DNA from 2 places in the Streptomyces diversicolor genome. Region 2 is predicted to be linked to the other one. Evidence: riboswitches for the same ligand, from Rfam matches in the RefSeq annotation. Region 2 holds a riboswitch; the other holds the start of a gene.
The links. A riboswitch is a leader RNA that binds a small molecule or an ion and turns the genes downstream of it on or off. The one in region 2 is predicted to bind ZMP and ZTP.

Region 1: it holds a riboswitch for ZMP and ZTP, as region 2 does, so the genes downstream of both, AC27LF_RS18475 (glycine hydroxymethyltransferase) here and AC27LF_RS20670 (bifunctional 5,10-methylenetetrahydrofolate dehydrogenase/5,10-methenyltetrahydrofolate cyclohydrolase) in region 2, are expected to answer to the same signal.

Annotation. Positions count from the first base shown of each region.
Region 1 is NZ_BAAJXA010000014.1:101,761-109,149, forward strand. Features, by position in the region: gene AC27LF_RS18450 (malate dehydrogenase) at 1-171, shown strand, start outside; gene AC27LF_RS18455 (carboxymuconolactone decarboxylase family protein) at 645-1,142, opposite strand; gene pdxR (MocR-like pyridoxine biosynthesis transcription factor PdxR) at 1,190-2,602, shown strand; gene AC27LF_RS18465 (DMT family transporter) at 3,000-3,839, opposite strand; gene rocD (ornithine--oxo-acid transaminase) at 3,956-5,161, opposite strand; ZMP/ZTP riboswitch at 5,290-5,378, shown strand; gene AC27LF_RS18475 (glycine hydroxymethyltransferase) at 5,412-6,911, shown strand; gene AC27LF_RS18480 (hypothetical protein) at 7,093-7,389, opposite strand, start outside.
Region 2 is NZ_BAAJXA010000016.1:159,456-166,844, reverse strand. Features, by position in the region: gene AC27LF_RS20690 (MogA/MoaB family molybdenum cofactor biosynthesis protein) at 1-76, shown strand, start outside; gene AC27LF_RS20685 (GNAT family N-acetyltransferase) at 97-774, shown strand; gene sepX (divisome protein SepX/GlpR) at 959-2,197, shown strand; tRNA gene AC27LF_RS20675 (tRNA-Ala) at 2,319-2,392, shown strand; ZMP/ZTP riboswitch at 2,654-2,740, shown strand; gene AC27LF_RS20670 (bifunctional 5,10-methylenetetrahydrofolate dehydrogenase/5,10-methenyltetrahydrofolate cyclohydrolase) at 2,763-3,629, shown strand; gene AC27LF_RS20665 (GNAT family N-acetyltransferase) at 3,892-4,368, opposite strand; gene AC27LF_RS20660 (exodeoxyribonuclease III) at 4,437-5,240, shown strand; gene AC27LF_RS20655 (TetR/AcrR family transcriptional regulator C-terminal domain-containing protein) at 5,324-5,527, opposite strand; gene AC27LF_RS20650 (MerR family transcriptional regulator) at 5,821-6,441, opposite strand; gene AC27LF_RS20645 (flavin-containing monooxygenase) at 6,811-7,389, shown strand, end outside.

The DNA of each region.
Region 1 (7,389 bases), on a different contig from region 2:
TACGGCGTCCCGCAGGGCCTGATCTCCTCCTTCCCGGTCACCGCGAAGGACGGCCGCTACGAGATCGTCCAGGGCCTGGAGATCAACGACTTCTCCCGCGCCCGCATCGACGCCTCCGTCAAGGAACTCCAGGAGGAGCGCGAGGCGGTCCGCGCCCTCGGCCTCGTCTGACCCCCACACCGACACCCCCGTCGGCACACCTGGGGCCCGCGTGACGGCGGCCCGTACGACCCCCTTGGGGTGGTACGGGCCGTTGTCGTGTCCGGGGTGCGGGGCTGGTGTCGCTGCGCGGCGCCGGTGCCCTTGCCCCAGGGCGTCCGGGCACCCCGGAGCGGGGTCCGCGCGGGGTCGGCGCCATGGCCCGGAGGTTTCCGGCCACCCCGGAGCGGGGCCCGCGTATGTCCTCGGCGCCGTTCGCCTCCGTCCGATTCCGCGTCCCGGGGCCGGTCAGGACGCGGGGGTGTCCGGCAGTCGCTTCTCGAACCAGTGGCCGGCGTAGACGTGGTCGGGTGGCACCGAGCCGTTGATCTACGAGGCGCGGATCATCACCGGTTCGGCGAGGGCCGGGTCGCCCAGCCCCCGCTTGGCGGCGGACAGCGCGGACATGGCCGCGCCGACCGCCGGGTCGAGCACCCGCGTACGGTTCACGCGTACTGCCCCGGCTGGTAGTGGCCGGGCGTCATCCGCGTGCTCACCCCGAACCGGTTCCAGGCGTTGATCACCGTGATCGCGGCGATCAGCTGCGCCAGCTCGGCCTCCTCGGAGAGCTTGGCGGCCTTGTCGTAGACCTCGTCGGGCACGAAGCCGTCGGTGAGGACCGTGATCGCCTCCGTCAGCTCGATCGCCGCCAGTTCCTTCTCCGTGTAGAAGTGCCGCGACTCCTCCCACGCGCTCAGCTGCACGATCCGCTCGACGCTCTCGCCGGCCGCGAGGGCGTCCTTGGTGTGCATGTCGAGACAGAACGCGCAGTGGTTGATCTGCGAGGCCCGGATCTTCACCAGCTCGTACAGCGTGGGGTCAAGACCCTGCTTGGCCGCGGTGTCCAGTCGGATCATCGCCTTGTACACGTCCGGGGCGAGCTCGGCCATGCGCAGGCGGGGTGCGATTTCGGGTGCGTACTGAACGCTTTCCTGTGCGGTCATGTCCTCGACCCTAGAAGCCGGGCGGCCCAGGAGTATGGTCCATTTCCATGGCGGAATCCTGGGCCACTTTGGGCATCGACCTGCATCTGGAACCGACCGGGTCGCACGGCCTGCGGCGCGGCCTCACCGACGCGCTGCGGGACGCCGTCCGCACCGGCCGCCTCGCCCCTGGCACCCGGCTGCCCTCCTCCCGCAGCCTCGCCGCCGACCTCGGCATCGCCCGCAACACCGTCGCCGACGCCTACGCCGACCTGGTCGCCGAGGGCTGGCTCACCGCCCGCCAGGGCTCGGGCACCCGGGTGGCCACGGGGATGGCCTCCCCGGCCGGGCCGGCCGTACCGGCGGCCGGCCGGGCGCCCCGCCGCCGTGCCGTCGACCGGCCCACCCACAACCTCACCCCCGGCACCCCCGACCTGTCCGCCTTCCCGCGCACCGCGTGGCTCAAGGCCGCCCGCCGCGCCCTGACCACCGCCCCCAACGACGCCCTCGGCTACGGCGACCCCCGCGGCCGGCCCGAACTGCGCACCGCCCTCGCCGGCTACCTCGCCCGCTCCCGCGGCGTCCGCGCCGACCCCGAGAACATCCTGGTGTGCGCCGGGTTCGCGCAGGGCCTGAAGATCTTCACCGCGGTGCTGCGCTCCCGCGGCGTCCACACGGTCGCCGTCGAGTCCTACGGCCTCTTCGTCCACTGGGACCTGCTGGCCGCCGGCCGTCTGACCACACGCCCGCTGCCGTACGACGACCTGGGCACCGACACCCGCGCCCTCGCGGATGCGGGCGCGGGCGCCGTGCTGCTCACGCCCGCCCACCAGTTCCCGATGGGCACGGCCCTGCACCCCGACCGGCGGGCCGGCGCGGTGGACTGGGCGCGGCGTACCGGCGGCCTGGTCCTGGAGGACGACTACGACGGCGAGTTCCGCTACGACCGCCAGCCCGTCGGCGCGCTCCAGGGACTGGCCCTCGACCACGTCGTCCACCTCGGCACCGCCAGCAAGTCCCTCGCCCCGGGCCTGCGGCTCGGCTGGATGGTGCTGCCGCCGTCCCTCGTCGACGAGTGCACCGCAGCCAAGGGCCACAGCGACAGCTGCGGGGTGCTGGACCAGCTCACCCTGGCCGAGTTCATCACCTCCGGCGCCTACGACCGCCATGTACGCGCCGCCCGGCTGCGCTACCGGCGCCGCCGCGACACCCTCGTCGCGGCCCTCGCCGCCCGCGCCCCCGACGTCCGGGTCACCGGCATCGCGGCCGGCCTGCACGCCGTCCTGCGCCTGCCGCCCGGCACCGAGCAGTCGGTGGTCCAGGCCGCCGCCTGGCAGGGACTGGCCCTGCACGGCCTGGCCACCTACCGCCACGAACACTCCGTCACCGCGCCCCTGGACGCCCTGGTCGTCGGCTACGGAACCCCACCGGACCACGCCTGGACAACAGCCCTTGACTCCCTGTGCCGCGTCCTGCCGTAACCTCCGCCCGGCCCCCTGCGGGGCTTTGCGGGGCGTGAGGCCGTGTCGGTCTCGTCTGCGTGCTGTCCGGGGCTTGGGAACGCAGAGCCGGGGGTCGTGCTGTCGCGGGGCGCGCGGGGCCCGCGGGATGTGCTGGGCTTCGGCCGGGGGTGTTGGGGGTTTGCGGTTGCGCGGTCCGATGCCGTTCCCTGCGGGGCTTTGCGGGGTGGGTGGGGTGCACTGGGCTTCGGCCCGGCGGGATGTGTCGGGTGTCTGCCGGGTGGGGGTTCGGGGATTGCGGTCGCAGGGCTCGGGCCGGTTCCCTGCGGGGCTTTGCGGGGTGTGGGGGCGCGCGGTGGGCTCGGCTGGGTGGGGGGCCGGGACTGATGGTGGCGAACGTCCCGAGCCGCGGAATGCGCTAGGGCGTTGCCGGGTGGGGGTCCGGTACCGGGGGCTCTCCGAAGCGGGCCAGGGTCAACGCTCCGGTGACCGCCACCGCGAAGCCCAGCACCGCGAGCCAGGTCAGGCCCTCCCGGGTGCGATCGCCCAGCCACACCACGCCCACCGCCGCCGGGCCGATCGTCTCGCCGATCACCATCCCGGCGGTGGCCGTGGTCACCGAGCCGCGCTGGAGAGCCGAGGTCAGCAGCAAGAACGCGGCCACCCCGCCGAGCAGCAGGGCATAGGCGGCCGGATCGGTGAACAGGGCCGCCGGCGCCAGATCGTCGATCAGCCGCACCGCCACCTCCACCACCCCGAACCCGAAACCCGCCCCCAGACCGAGCAACAGCGCCCGGCCCCGCCCCCGCAACCGCCCGCCGACCGCCCCCAGCAGCAGCACCGCCACGGCCGCCGCAGGCATCGCGTACCGCAACGCCGCCGAGCCGTTCCGGCGGCCCTCCGCCCCGGAGGCCAGCCCCAGCATCACCAGCCCGGCGCACACCACCGCCACCGCGACCCACTCCGCCCGGCTCAGCCGCACCCGCAGCAGCCGTGCCGCGACCACCGCGGTCACCGCCAGACTCGACGCCAGCGCCGCGCCGACCGCATAGATCGGGAGGGACCGCAGCGCCGCGATCTGCAACAGGAAGCCGAGACCGTCCAGCCCCAGACCGACCAGATACCGCCACTGCCGCAGCGCCCGCAGCAGCAGCGCCGCGTCCCCGCCCACACCGGTGTCCGCGGCCCGGCGCGCGGCCATCGCCTGCAACACGGTCGCCGTCCCGAAACAGACCGCCGCGCCCAGGGCGCACACCATTCCGAAGAGCACGAAGCGACTGTAGGGGAGCCGGCGGACCCGAGGCCCGACCCAAGCCCGCCTCTCACCGGACTCTCGCCTCGGAAAACCGGTCCGCGGCGTATTCAGCGGAGCGCTCAGGGGGTGACAACCGCTCGCAACTGATCGAGCCCCCAGTCCAGATCCTCCTTCTCGATCACCAGGGGCGGCGCGATCCGGATCGTCGGGCCGTGTGCGTCTTTCACCAGCACGCCACGGTCCATCAGCCGCTCCGAGACCTGCCGTCCCGTGCCGAGCGCCGGCGCCACATCGACCCCCGCCCACAGTCCGCGCCCGCGCACCGCCGTCACCGCGCCGGTGCCGAGCAGCGCGCCCAGTTCACGGTGCAGATGCCCGCCCAGCTCCGCCGCGCGCGCCTGGTACTCGCCCGACCGCAGCATCGCGATCACCTCCAGCGCCACCGCGCAGGCCAGCGGATTACCGCCGAACGTCGACCCGTGCTGACCCGGCCGGAACACCCCCAGCACCTCCGCGCCCGACACCACCGCCGACACCGGCACGATCCCGCCGCCCAGCGCCTTCCCCAGCAGATACACATCCGGCATCACCCCCTCGTGCTCGCACGCGAAGGTCCGCCCGGTCCGGCCCAGCCCCGACTGGATCTCATCCGCGATGAACAGCACGTTCCGCTCCCGGGTCAGCTCCCGCACCGCCGGCAGATAACCGGCCGGCGGCACGATCACACCCGCCTCGCCCTGGATCGGCTCCAGCAGCACCCCGACCGTGTTCTCGGTGAGCGCCGCCCGCATCGCGGTCAGGTCCCCGTACGGCACGATCTCGAAGCCCGGCGTGTACGGCCCGAAGTCCGCCCGTGCCTCCGGTTCCGTGGAGAAGCTGATGACCGTCGTCGTACGGCCGTGGAAGTTGCCCCCCGCGACCACGATCTTCGCCATCTCGGCGGGCACCCCCTTCACCCGGTAGCCCCACTTGCGGGCCGTCTTCACCGCGGTTTCCACCGCCTCCACTCCGGTGTTCATCGGCAGCACCAGCTCCATGCCGCACAGCTCGGCCAGCTCGGCGCAGAACGCGGCGAACCGGTCGTGGTGGAACGCCCGCGACGTCAGCGTCACCCGGTCCAGCTGGGCCTTGGCCGCCGCCACCAGCCGCCGGTGACCGTGCCCGAAGTTCAGCGCGGAGTAGCCGGCCAGCAGATCGAGATAACGCCGGCCCTCGACATCCGTCATCCAGGCCCCGTCCGCGGTGGCCACGACCACCGGCAGCGGGCGGTAGGTGTGCGCACTGTGGGCGTCGGCGGCGGCGATGAGCCGCTCCGTAGCGTTCACGGGAACTCCAGTGGGCCAGAGTGTCGGATTCGTCCCCCTCTTCCATCCTCGCGCCCGGGGCGCTCCCGGAGCCGTCAGCAACATGCGACCACCGCCACGCGTGCCCGTCCGACGCGCCCGGTAGGCTGACGGCGGGCCGTGACTGGCGCGCTGGGATGGGATGGACCATCGGGGAGCGGCCCAGCCACTTCGAGTGCCGTGCGCCTGGGCCGAGCCGTGAACGCTGTACGTACGCCGTCCGGAGGTCCCCATGCCAGAGCAGCCCCTGTCCCCCCTCTCCTCTGCCTCCTCTTCCTCCTCTTCTCTCTCTTCGTCTCTCTCCGCCGAGTCCACCGCCTTCCGTGCCGCCCTCGATGTCATCCGTGCCGTCGAACCGCGCGTGGCCGACGCCATCGGCCAGGAGGTCACCGACCAGCGCGAGATGCTGAAGCTGATCGCCTCCGAGAACTACGCCTCCCCGGCCACCCTCCTGGCGATGGGCAACTGGCTCAGCGACAAGTACGCCGAGGGCACCATCGGCCGCCGCTTCTACGCCGGCTGCCGCAATGTCGACACCGTGGAGTCGATCGCCGCGGAGCACGCCAAGGAGCTGTTCGGCGCCCGTCACGCCTATGTCCAGCCGCACTCCGGCATCGACGCCAACCTCGTCGCCTTCTGGGCCGTCCTGGCACAGCGCGTCGAGGCACCCGCCCTGGAGAAGGCCGGCGTCCGCCAGATCAACGACCTCTCCGAGGCGGACTGGGCCGAACTCCGTCAGTCCTTCGGCAACCAGCGCATGCTCGGCATGTCCCTGGACGCCGGTGGCCACCTCACCCACGGCTTCCGCCCGAACATCTCCGGCAAGATGTTCGACCAGCGTTCCTACGGCACCGACCCGGCCACCGGCCTCATCGACTACGAGGCCCTACGCGCCTCCGCCCGCGAGTTCAAGCCGCTGATCATCGTCGCCGGATACTCCGCCTACCCCCGTCTCGTGAACTTCCGGATCATGCGGGAGATCGCCGACGAGGTCGGTGCCACGCTCATGGTGGACATGGCCCACTTCGCCGGTCTCGTCGCCGGCAAGGTCCTCACCGGGGACTTCGATCCGGTCCCGCACGCCCAGATCGTCACCACCACCACGCACAAGTCGCTGCGCGGGCCGCGCGGCGGCATGGTCCTGTGCGACGACTCCCTCAAGGACCAGGTCGACCGCGGCTGCCCGATGGTGCTCGGCGGCCCCCTGCCGCATGTCATGGCGGCCAAGGCCGTGGCCCTCGCCGAGGCCCGCCGGCCCTCCTTCCGGGACTACGCCCAGCGGATCGTCGACAACTCCCGGGCGCTGGCCGAGGGCCTGATGAGCCGGGGCGCCACCCTGGTCACCGGCGGCAGCGACAACCATCTCAACCTGATCGACGTCGCCGCCTCCTACGGCCTCACCGGCCGCCAGGCCGAGGCCGCACTGCTGGAGTCCGGCATCGTCACCAACCGCAACGCGATCCCGGCCGACCCCAACGGCGCCTGGTACACCTCCGGCATCCGCATCGGTACCCCCGCCCTGACCACGCGTGGCCTGGGCACCGCCGAGATGGACGAGGTCGCCGGCCTCATCGACCGCGTTCTGACCACCGCCGAACCCGGCACCACGAGCAAGGGCACCCCGTCCAAGGCCCAGCACGTCCTCGACCCGAAGATCGCGGACGAGATCTCGCACCGCGCCTCCGACCTCGTGGCCGGGTTCCCGCTGTACCCGCAGGTCGACCTCGGCTGACCTCCGCCCGAGAACCGGGCGCCGGGAGTCCCCATGCCGGCCGGGAGTCTCCTGTCGCCCGGGGGCCGATCAGCTCCCTTCGTGGTTCCTCCCACGGCGGTCCGGCCCGGCGCCGGGCCGCCGGACGGCGGTATGGGGAGCTGGCGCCGCGACCGGTCCGGGGCCGTGCCCGCGTGCGCTTTCACATGTCCCGCAGTTCCTGCCTGGGTCCCGGCTCCCGGTCACCGCGCCGCAGGGCCGGTGCCAGCCGTGGCACCAGGGACCGCAGCACCAGTGCAAGAGCGGCACCCCCAGCCGCGCCCGGTATCGCCCACCACCAATCCGTGCCGTCCTCCCCGGTGTTGATCGAGACCGTGGTGGTCGACTCCTCGGTCCGGTCCGCCGTGCCGGGGCTCTCCGACTCCCATGGGCCCGGGAAGATGCCGGTGTAGCCCGCCTGGCTGTTCTTGTTGCTCAGCACGCCCAACTTCCCGAGCAG
Region 2 (7,389 bases):
CGGCGACCACCCCCGGCAGGAGGCGGCGCCCCGGCCGGCCGGACACGGCCGTTCCAGACACGGGGGTGCGAGCTGAACAGCCCATCCTGGCCCGCGGTGCTGGCAGACGGCGATGTCGTCCTCCGGCCGATAAGGCTGCGCGACCAGCGGACCTGGCGCGAGGTGAATCGGCGCAACCGGGACTGGCTGCGCCCCTGGGAGGCGACCATTCCGCCGCCCACGCCCAGCGGGCCGATCACCCACCGGCCGACCTACCGCCAGATGGTCCGGCATCTGCGCTCCGAGGCGAACGCGGGCCGGATGCTGCCCTTCGTCATCGAGTACCAGGGCCGTCTGGTGGGACAGTTGACGGTCGCCGGGATCACCTGGGGGTCCATGTGCTCGGGACACATCGGTTACTGGGTGGACGAGGCGGTGGCCGGCCGCGGAGTGATGCCGACGGCCGTGGCGCTCGTGGTGGACCACTGTTTCCGCACCGTCGGCCTGCACCGCATCGAGGTCTGCATTCGCCCGGAGAACCGGCCCAGCCGCCGGGTCGTGGAGAAACTCGGATTCCGTGAGGAGGGGCTGCGGCCGCGTTATCTGCACATCGACGGCGCCTGGCGCGACCACCTCGTCTTCGCGCTCACGGCGGAAGAGGTGCCCGAAGGGCTGTTCGGCCGCTGGCAGCGGACACGAGCACGGCGCACGACGGACGACGGGAGCGCGCCGAACGGCCCGAGCGCCCCGCGGAATCCGCAGAACACCCAGAACACCCCGGGGAATCCCGGGTAGCCCGGAAATTGAATACATGTTCGAAATTGATCGGCGGATGACCGACTCCGGGCATTGAATTGGCGGCAACGGCGGTCCGCTGATCGCATCGGTCGCAAAAAAAGCTGGAAATATCAGCTGGATCGTGCGACACACCGGCCCAATTGGCAGATGGCCTCACGCAAACCCCTCTACGGTGTGAGGCGTGAGCAGCAGCGGCCTCATCTACGCAGTCATCGTCGGGGCCTGGGCCGCCTACTTGGTGCCGATGTGGCTCCGTAGGCAGGACGAGCTGAACGAGGCCCGTCCGACGGAACGCTTCAGCACCGCCATCCGGCTGCTGTCCGGACGGGCGGGGATGGAGCGCCGATACGCCAAGGACCTGCGGTCGCGCTCCGCCCGCGAGGGGGAGCCCGACACCGACGCACCTGGCGCCGTCACCGACTCGGTGGACGTCCGGGCCTTCGCCATGCCTCCGCGCCGTCAGGCGCGCGCGCAGGCCGAACCGGAGGTGTCCGCCCCCGCGGCCAAGTCGCCGTCCGCGCCGGCGGCCACGGCCCCGGCGTCCGCCCCCGCGGCCAACTCCCCTTCCGCACCGGCGGCCAAGTCCTCGTCGGCGCCCGCACAGCAGGGCGTCCCGGCCGCGCGGCGTGCCCCCTCGGCGCAGGCCGCCGCGGCGCGCGCCCGGCGCTCGAAGGTGCTCGCGCGTCGTCGGCGCACCACGGTGATGCTCTTCCTCGCCTTCACGCTCGGCGCGATCGTGGCCGCCGTCGGCGGGCTCGCCTTCCTGTGGGCGCCCGGCGTGCCCGCCGTCATGCTCAGCGTGTACATCGCGTATCTGCGCACCCAGGAACGCCGCCGGTTCGCCTATCAGATGGACCGGCGCCGAGCCGAGGCCGCGGCGCAGCGGCTCAGGGAGCGCCAGCCGCGCCGGCGCGCGCCCCTGGACCCGGGCGCCACCGCCGACGAACCGGACGAGGGACCAGAACCGGAGACCGACCCCGGGCTCTCCGCACTCGCCGCCGACCGGCGCGCCCTCGTCGAGCAGACCGACCACGCCGAGTGGGTCGACCAGCAGCGCGAGCGGCAGCGCCGCCCCGGGCACGGCGACAGCTGGGACCCGGTGCCGGTGCCGCTGCCCACGTATGTGACCGCGCCGGTCGCGCCCCGGGCCACGTCCGATGTGGACCTGGCGGCGCCCGACGCCTGGAGCTCCGCGCGCTCCAGCTCCGTGGTCCCCGAGCGGGAGCCGGAGCAGGCCGCGCCCGCGTCCGCGCCCGGCGGCACGGCGGAGGAGGCGCACGCCGGGGAGGACAAGCCGGCGGCGGACGGACGCACGGACGCCCGCCGGGCCGCCTCCGCCCGCCGGGCGCGCGAGCGCGGACGCACCCCGCTGTTCGACCAGTACGAGGACGGCGACCGGCCGCGCGCCGCCAACGAGTGACGGCGGTCCTCGGGCGGTCCGGGAAACCGTTCCCGGGCCGCCCGGAAACCCGGCCGCTGACCAGTCGGGGAACGGATTTCCAAGCAGCCCGAGGGGGATGCTAAGGTTTCACTCGTTGCAAGGGCCTGTGGCGCAGTCCGGTAGCGCACCTCGTTCGCATCGAGGGGGCCAGGGGTTCAAATCCCCTCAGGTCCACGCACGACTGTTCTTGAGTTCGCTCAGGGACGGTTGACGAGATCCCGCCGATCTTCATGATCGGCAGGGATCTTTGTCGTTTCTGGCGTCTGTTCGAGCCTGTCCGGGGTGGTGGACGGGGGCGTTTGGGGTTGCCGATGTCGAGTTCGTCGGACCCCGGAATCTCAGCGTCTCGCGTCTCACAACAGGCGGGCCCCCTCCCTTGACGATTGCGCCCAGCGGCTGCCGGCCCGCCGAATCCACTCGCGTCCCCTACAGTGCGGGGTGGGCCGTGACTGGCGCTGAGGTGGAGCACCACCGGGGAGCGGTCTGACGAATCGGTCGATGCCGTGCGCCTGGGCGAGTGGTCAACGACGCCTGGGAGGCGACCATGTCCCCGACACAGACGGCCCAGCTCATGAACGGCACCGGACTCGCCCGGCGCATCATCGAGGAGACCACCGCCCGTGCGGCGCAGATCTCACGGCGCACCAGCGTGGCGCCGTGCCTGGCGACTGTCCTGGTGGGTGAGGACCCAGCGTCCGTGACGTACGTCCGCATGAAGCGGGCCCGCTGCGCGAAGGCCGGCATCACCTCCCGCCATGTCCCTCTGCCCGCCACCACCACAACCGCCGAACTGGTCGACACGCTCGCCGCCCTGTCCCAGGACCCCGGGGTGCACGGCATCCTGTTGCAGCACCCTGCCGGTGAGCACATCGACGAGCGCGCGGCGTTCGAGGCCATCGCCCCGGAAAAGGACGTCGACGGCGTCACGATGCACTCCTTCGGCGCGATGAGCTTCGGGCTACCCGGCTTCGTATCGTGCACGCCCGGCGGCATCATGCGGCTGCTGGACGAGTACAACGTCGATCCCGCGGGCCGGCACGCCGTCGTTGTCGGCCGCAGCGCGATCCTCGGTAAACCGGTCGGGATGCTCATGCTCGCCAAGGACGCCACGGTGACGTACTGCCACTCCCGCACCACGGACCTGTCCGCAGTCGTCCGGGAAGCGGACATCGTGATCGCGGCCGTGGGACGGCCCCGACTGATCCGCGGAGAAGACATCAAACCCGGCGCGGTAGTGATCGACGCCGGGTACACCCCCGGCAACATCGGCGACGTGGACTTCGGCACCGCCCACACCCGCGCCCGCTTGATCACCCCTGTTCCCGGCGGGGTCGGCCCGATGACCATCGCCGTCCTGCTGGCACAGACCGTCGACGCTGCCGCGAGGCAACTCGGAGTCCCCGGACGCTGACACCATCCTCAACTTGTCTGAGCCCGTTCGGGGTGCGGCGCGGTCGGCGCGGCCCGGGGGCATGCGACGCCCCGCGGGTCCGGTACGGGTCCGTCATCTTCGCCGTGATCCCTGGTCGGTGCGGCCAGCAGTTCGGGGTCGGAGTAGACCTCGGCGGTGTGCTGCCAGGCGATGAGCAACTGGGCGGCAGAGGCGCTGTTGCCGAGGGAGTCGGCGGGGCATGAAGCCCCAGTCGGCGGTGTCGGCTGGGGCTTTTGTGCGGCTAGAGGGCTTTCGCGTAGCAGAGGCTCGACTCGTAGTGGCGGTAGTAGCCGAACTTGGTGCACGGCTCGTAGCCGCTGGAGACGTACAGGGCGATGGCCTCCGGCTGCTTGGTGCCTGTCTCCAGGACCATGCGGATGCGGCCGGCGGCGCGCGCGTCCTCCTCCAGGGCGGCCAGCAGGCGGCGGGCCAGGCCGCGTCCGCGCATCTGCTCGATCACGAACATGCGCTTGAGTTCGGCGTCGCCGTCCTCGTTGCCCTCGCCGTTCTCGTCCTGGCTGCGCCAGCCGCCGGTGGCCACGGGCCGGTCGTTCTCGTCGTAGGCGATCAGGTACACGCCCCTCGGCGGGGTGAAGTCCGACGCGTCCAGGACCGTGGCGTCGCCGCCGTCGCCGTAGCGCAGGTGGTACTCGGCCTGGACCTCGTCGTTGAGCTTGACGGCGTCGGGGTGGTCGAAGGGAACGCGACGTATATTCATGCTGGGCATCGTACTTCTATGCAGAGGGCGGAACGGGACCTCGTCCAGTGTGCCGGTATCGTGCCCTGGTGCTGACAGTGACCTCGGTGAATGTGAACGGGCTGCGGGCCGCGGCGAAGAAGGGCTTCGTGGCGTGGCTCGCCACAACCCCCGCGGACGTGCTCTGTCTTCAGGAGGTGCGCGCCGAGCCGCGGCAACTGCCCGAGGGCGTGCGGCAGCCGGACGGCTGGCATGTCGTGCACGCCCCGGCCGCCGCCAAGGGGCGCGCGGGCGTCTCCCTGTACACCCGGCGCGAACCGGACCGGGTCCAGGTCGGTTTCGGTTCGGCGGAGTTCGACGCGAGCGGGCGGTACGTCGAGGCCGACCTGCCCGGGGTCACCGTCGCCTCCCTCTACCTGCCCTCCGGGGAGGTGGGCACCGAACGGCAGGACGAGAAGGTCCGCTTCATGGACGAGTTCCTCGCCTACCTGAACGAGCTGCGCGCCCGCGCCGCCGCCGACGGCCGTGAGGTCGTCGTCTGCGGCGACTGGAACATCGCCCACCGGAACGCCGACCTCAAGAACTGGCGCGGCAACACCAAGAACTCGGGCTTCCTGCCGGAGGAACGGGAGTGGCTGGGCGGGGTCCTCGATCCCGCCGGCGCCGGTTACGTCGACGTCGTCCGCTCCCTGTACCCCGATGCCGAGGGCCCGTACTCCTGGTGGTCCTACCGCGGCCGTGCCTTCGACAACGACAGCGGATGGCGCATCGACTACCACGTCGCGACGCCGGGGCTCGCGGCCAGGGCCGTCAAGGGCTTCGTGGAGCGGGCGGCCACGCACGCCGAGCGCTGGTCGGACCACGCCCCGGTGACGGTCGTCTACGACCTCTGACGGGCTTGGGACCGACAGTGGTGGCCGTGGTCCGCGGCCAGTGGGCGTGAACGCGGACGTTGTCGGGCCGGCATGTGAGGGTGCTATCGGGACCGGCTCGCGATGAGGTGGGTGAGGCTGTCCAGGATGCGCTGCAGTCCGAAGCCGAAGGCGTGTTTGGGGTTGTACACGCCCTGGTGAGCTGCACCCGCGGCGCTTCCGACCCGGGCCGCGAGAGGGAACCGGGCGGGATCGAAGACCCTGGCCAGAAGCGGCGCGTTGGCGGCCCACCACTGCTCGTCGGACATGGCGCTGTCGCGGGCCGCGGCCTGGGTGTCGAGGTCGGCGCGGGCGACGGAAGATCACGTCGGCGGCGCCCTCACCGACCCGAACGGTGTCATCTTCCAGCTCGTTGCCTGGGCCACACCCGACAGCCGGTGACGGCCCTGCGGCCGATCGTGGAGGCGGCGGTCGGCCCGTGACAGGCCGCACCGGTTGGGCGAGTTGTGAAGCTGACCTGGGCCCGTGCGGCCTGTGCGGCCTGTGCCAACCCTGCCCTGCGCGGCGTCTCCCGTACGCGTCTTGATGGTGTTCTGCTTGGTCAACCCCGTTTGCGCAGGCGGCGGTCCAGGGCCAGGGAGAACTCCGCCGCCAGGACGCTGCGGGCCAGCGGGCGCAGCCGGTCGACGTCGTCCTCGGGGGCGTGGCGCAGGACCAGTTCGGCGAACATGTCGGCCAGCGCGTCGGCGTGTTCGCGTACGCGCCTGCCCGCGGTCAGCACCTCGGCGAGCGGGATGCCCTCGCGGACCAGGGCGGACGACACATCCAGCAGGCGGCGGCTGATGTGCACGAGTTCGTCGCCGTCGGTGCCCAGATAGCCCAGTTCCATGGCGGCGGCCAGGTTCTCCGGGGTGACCTCACCCTCGAAACGGGCGGCCAGTTCCTCCGGGGTGAGCCGGACCGGCTCCTCCTCGCTGGGTCCTTCGACGCCCAGCAGGTCGGCGACGTCCCGGCCGTGGTCGAACGCCTCCGCAAGCTCGGCGATGCCGCTGAGGGTGTGGCCACGCTCCAGCAGTGCCGAGATGGTGCGCAGCCGGGCCAGATGGTGGTCGTCGTACCAGGCGATGCGGCCCTCGCGGCGGGGCGGCGGGATCAGCTTGCGTTCGCGGTAGAAGCGCAGGGTGCGTACCGTGATGCCGGCCAGCCGGGCCAGCTCCGCCATGCGGTACTCGCGGGGGCCCTCGTGCCGGTCGCCGCCGTGCCCGTCGCCCCGTCCACCGTCTGCTGCCACATGCGCAGCCTAGGCGCTCCGCTCGATGGGCCGCGATGTGCCGTCGGTTGTCTGCGGCGCCGTCGTGGCCGGTCGCTCCCCCAAGTTCTCGGCTTCGCTCGAACAGGGGGGACCCCCACGCGGCGGAGCCGCATATCGATACAGCCCCGCGCCTCTTCGGGGCGCTGCCGAACCGCAGCAAGGCCGTACCGTCGGTAACTTCCTTCTCGCGCCCCCTACCCAGCGGTACGCGGCTGCTCTACCCTCCCATTGCGCCAGTGTTCACTGGCGTAATCCATTGCGATGCCTGGAGGCTGCGGAATGGCCGAGCACGAGCATGTGCGGGTGGCGGTGATCGGGTCGGGATTCGGCGGGCTGGGCGCCGCCGTGCGGCTGCGCCGCGAGGGGATCACCGACTTCGTCGTCTTGGAACGGGCGGACAGCGTCGGCGGCGCGTGGCGGGACAACAGCTACCCCGGGTGCGCCTGCGACGTGCCGTCCCACCTGTACTCCTTCTCCTTCGCGCTCAACCCCGAGTGGCCGCGCACCTTCTCCGGAAGGGAACACATCCGCGCCTACCTGGAGCACGTCACCGACACCTTCCGGCTGCGCCCGCACCTGCGCTTCGGCGCCGAAGTGAAGAGGGCGACCTGGGACACACAGCGGCTGCGCTGGCACATCGAGACCAGCGCAGGCCCGCTCTTCGCCGATGTCGTCGTCTCCGCCACCGGGCCGCTGTCCGACCCGAAGATCCCCGCGATCCCGGGCCTCGACTCCTTCCCGGGCAAGGTCTTCCACTCGGCCCGCTGGGACCACGGCTACGACCCGCGCGGCAAGCGCGTCGCCGTGGTCGGCACGGGCGCCTCCGCGATCCAGATCGTGCCGGCCCTCCAGCCGCTC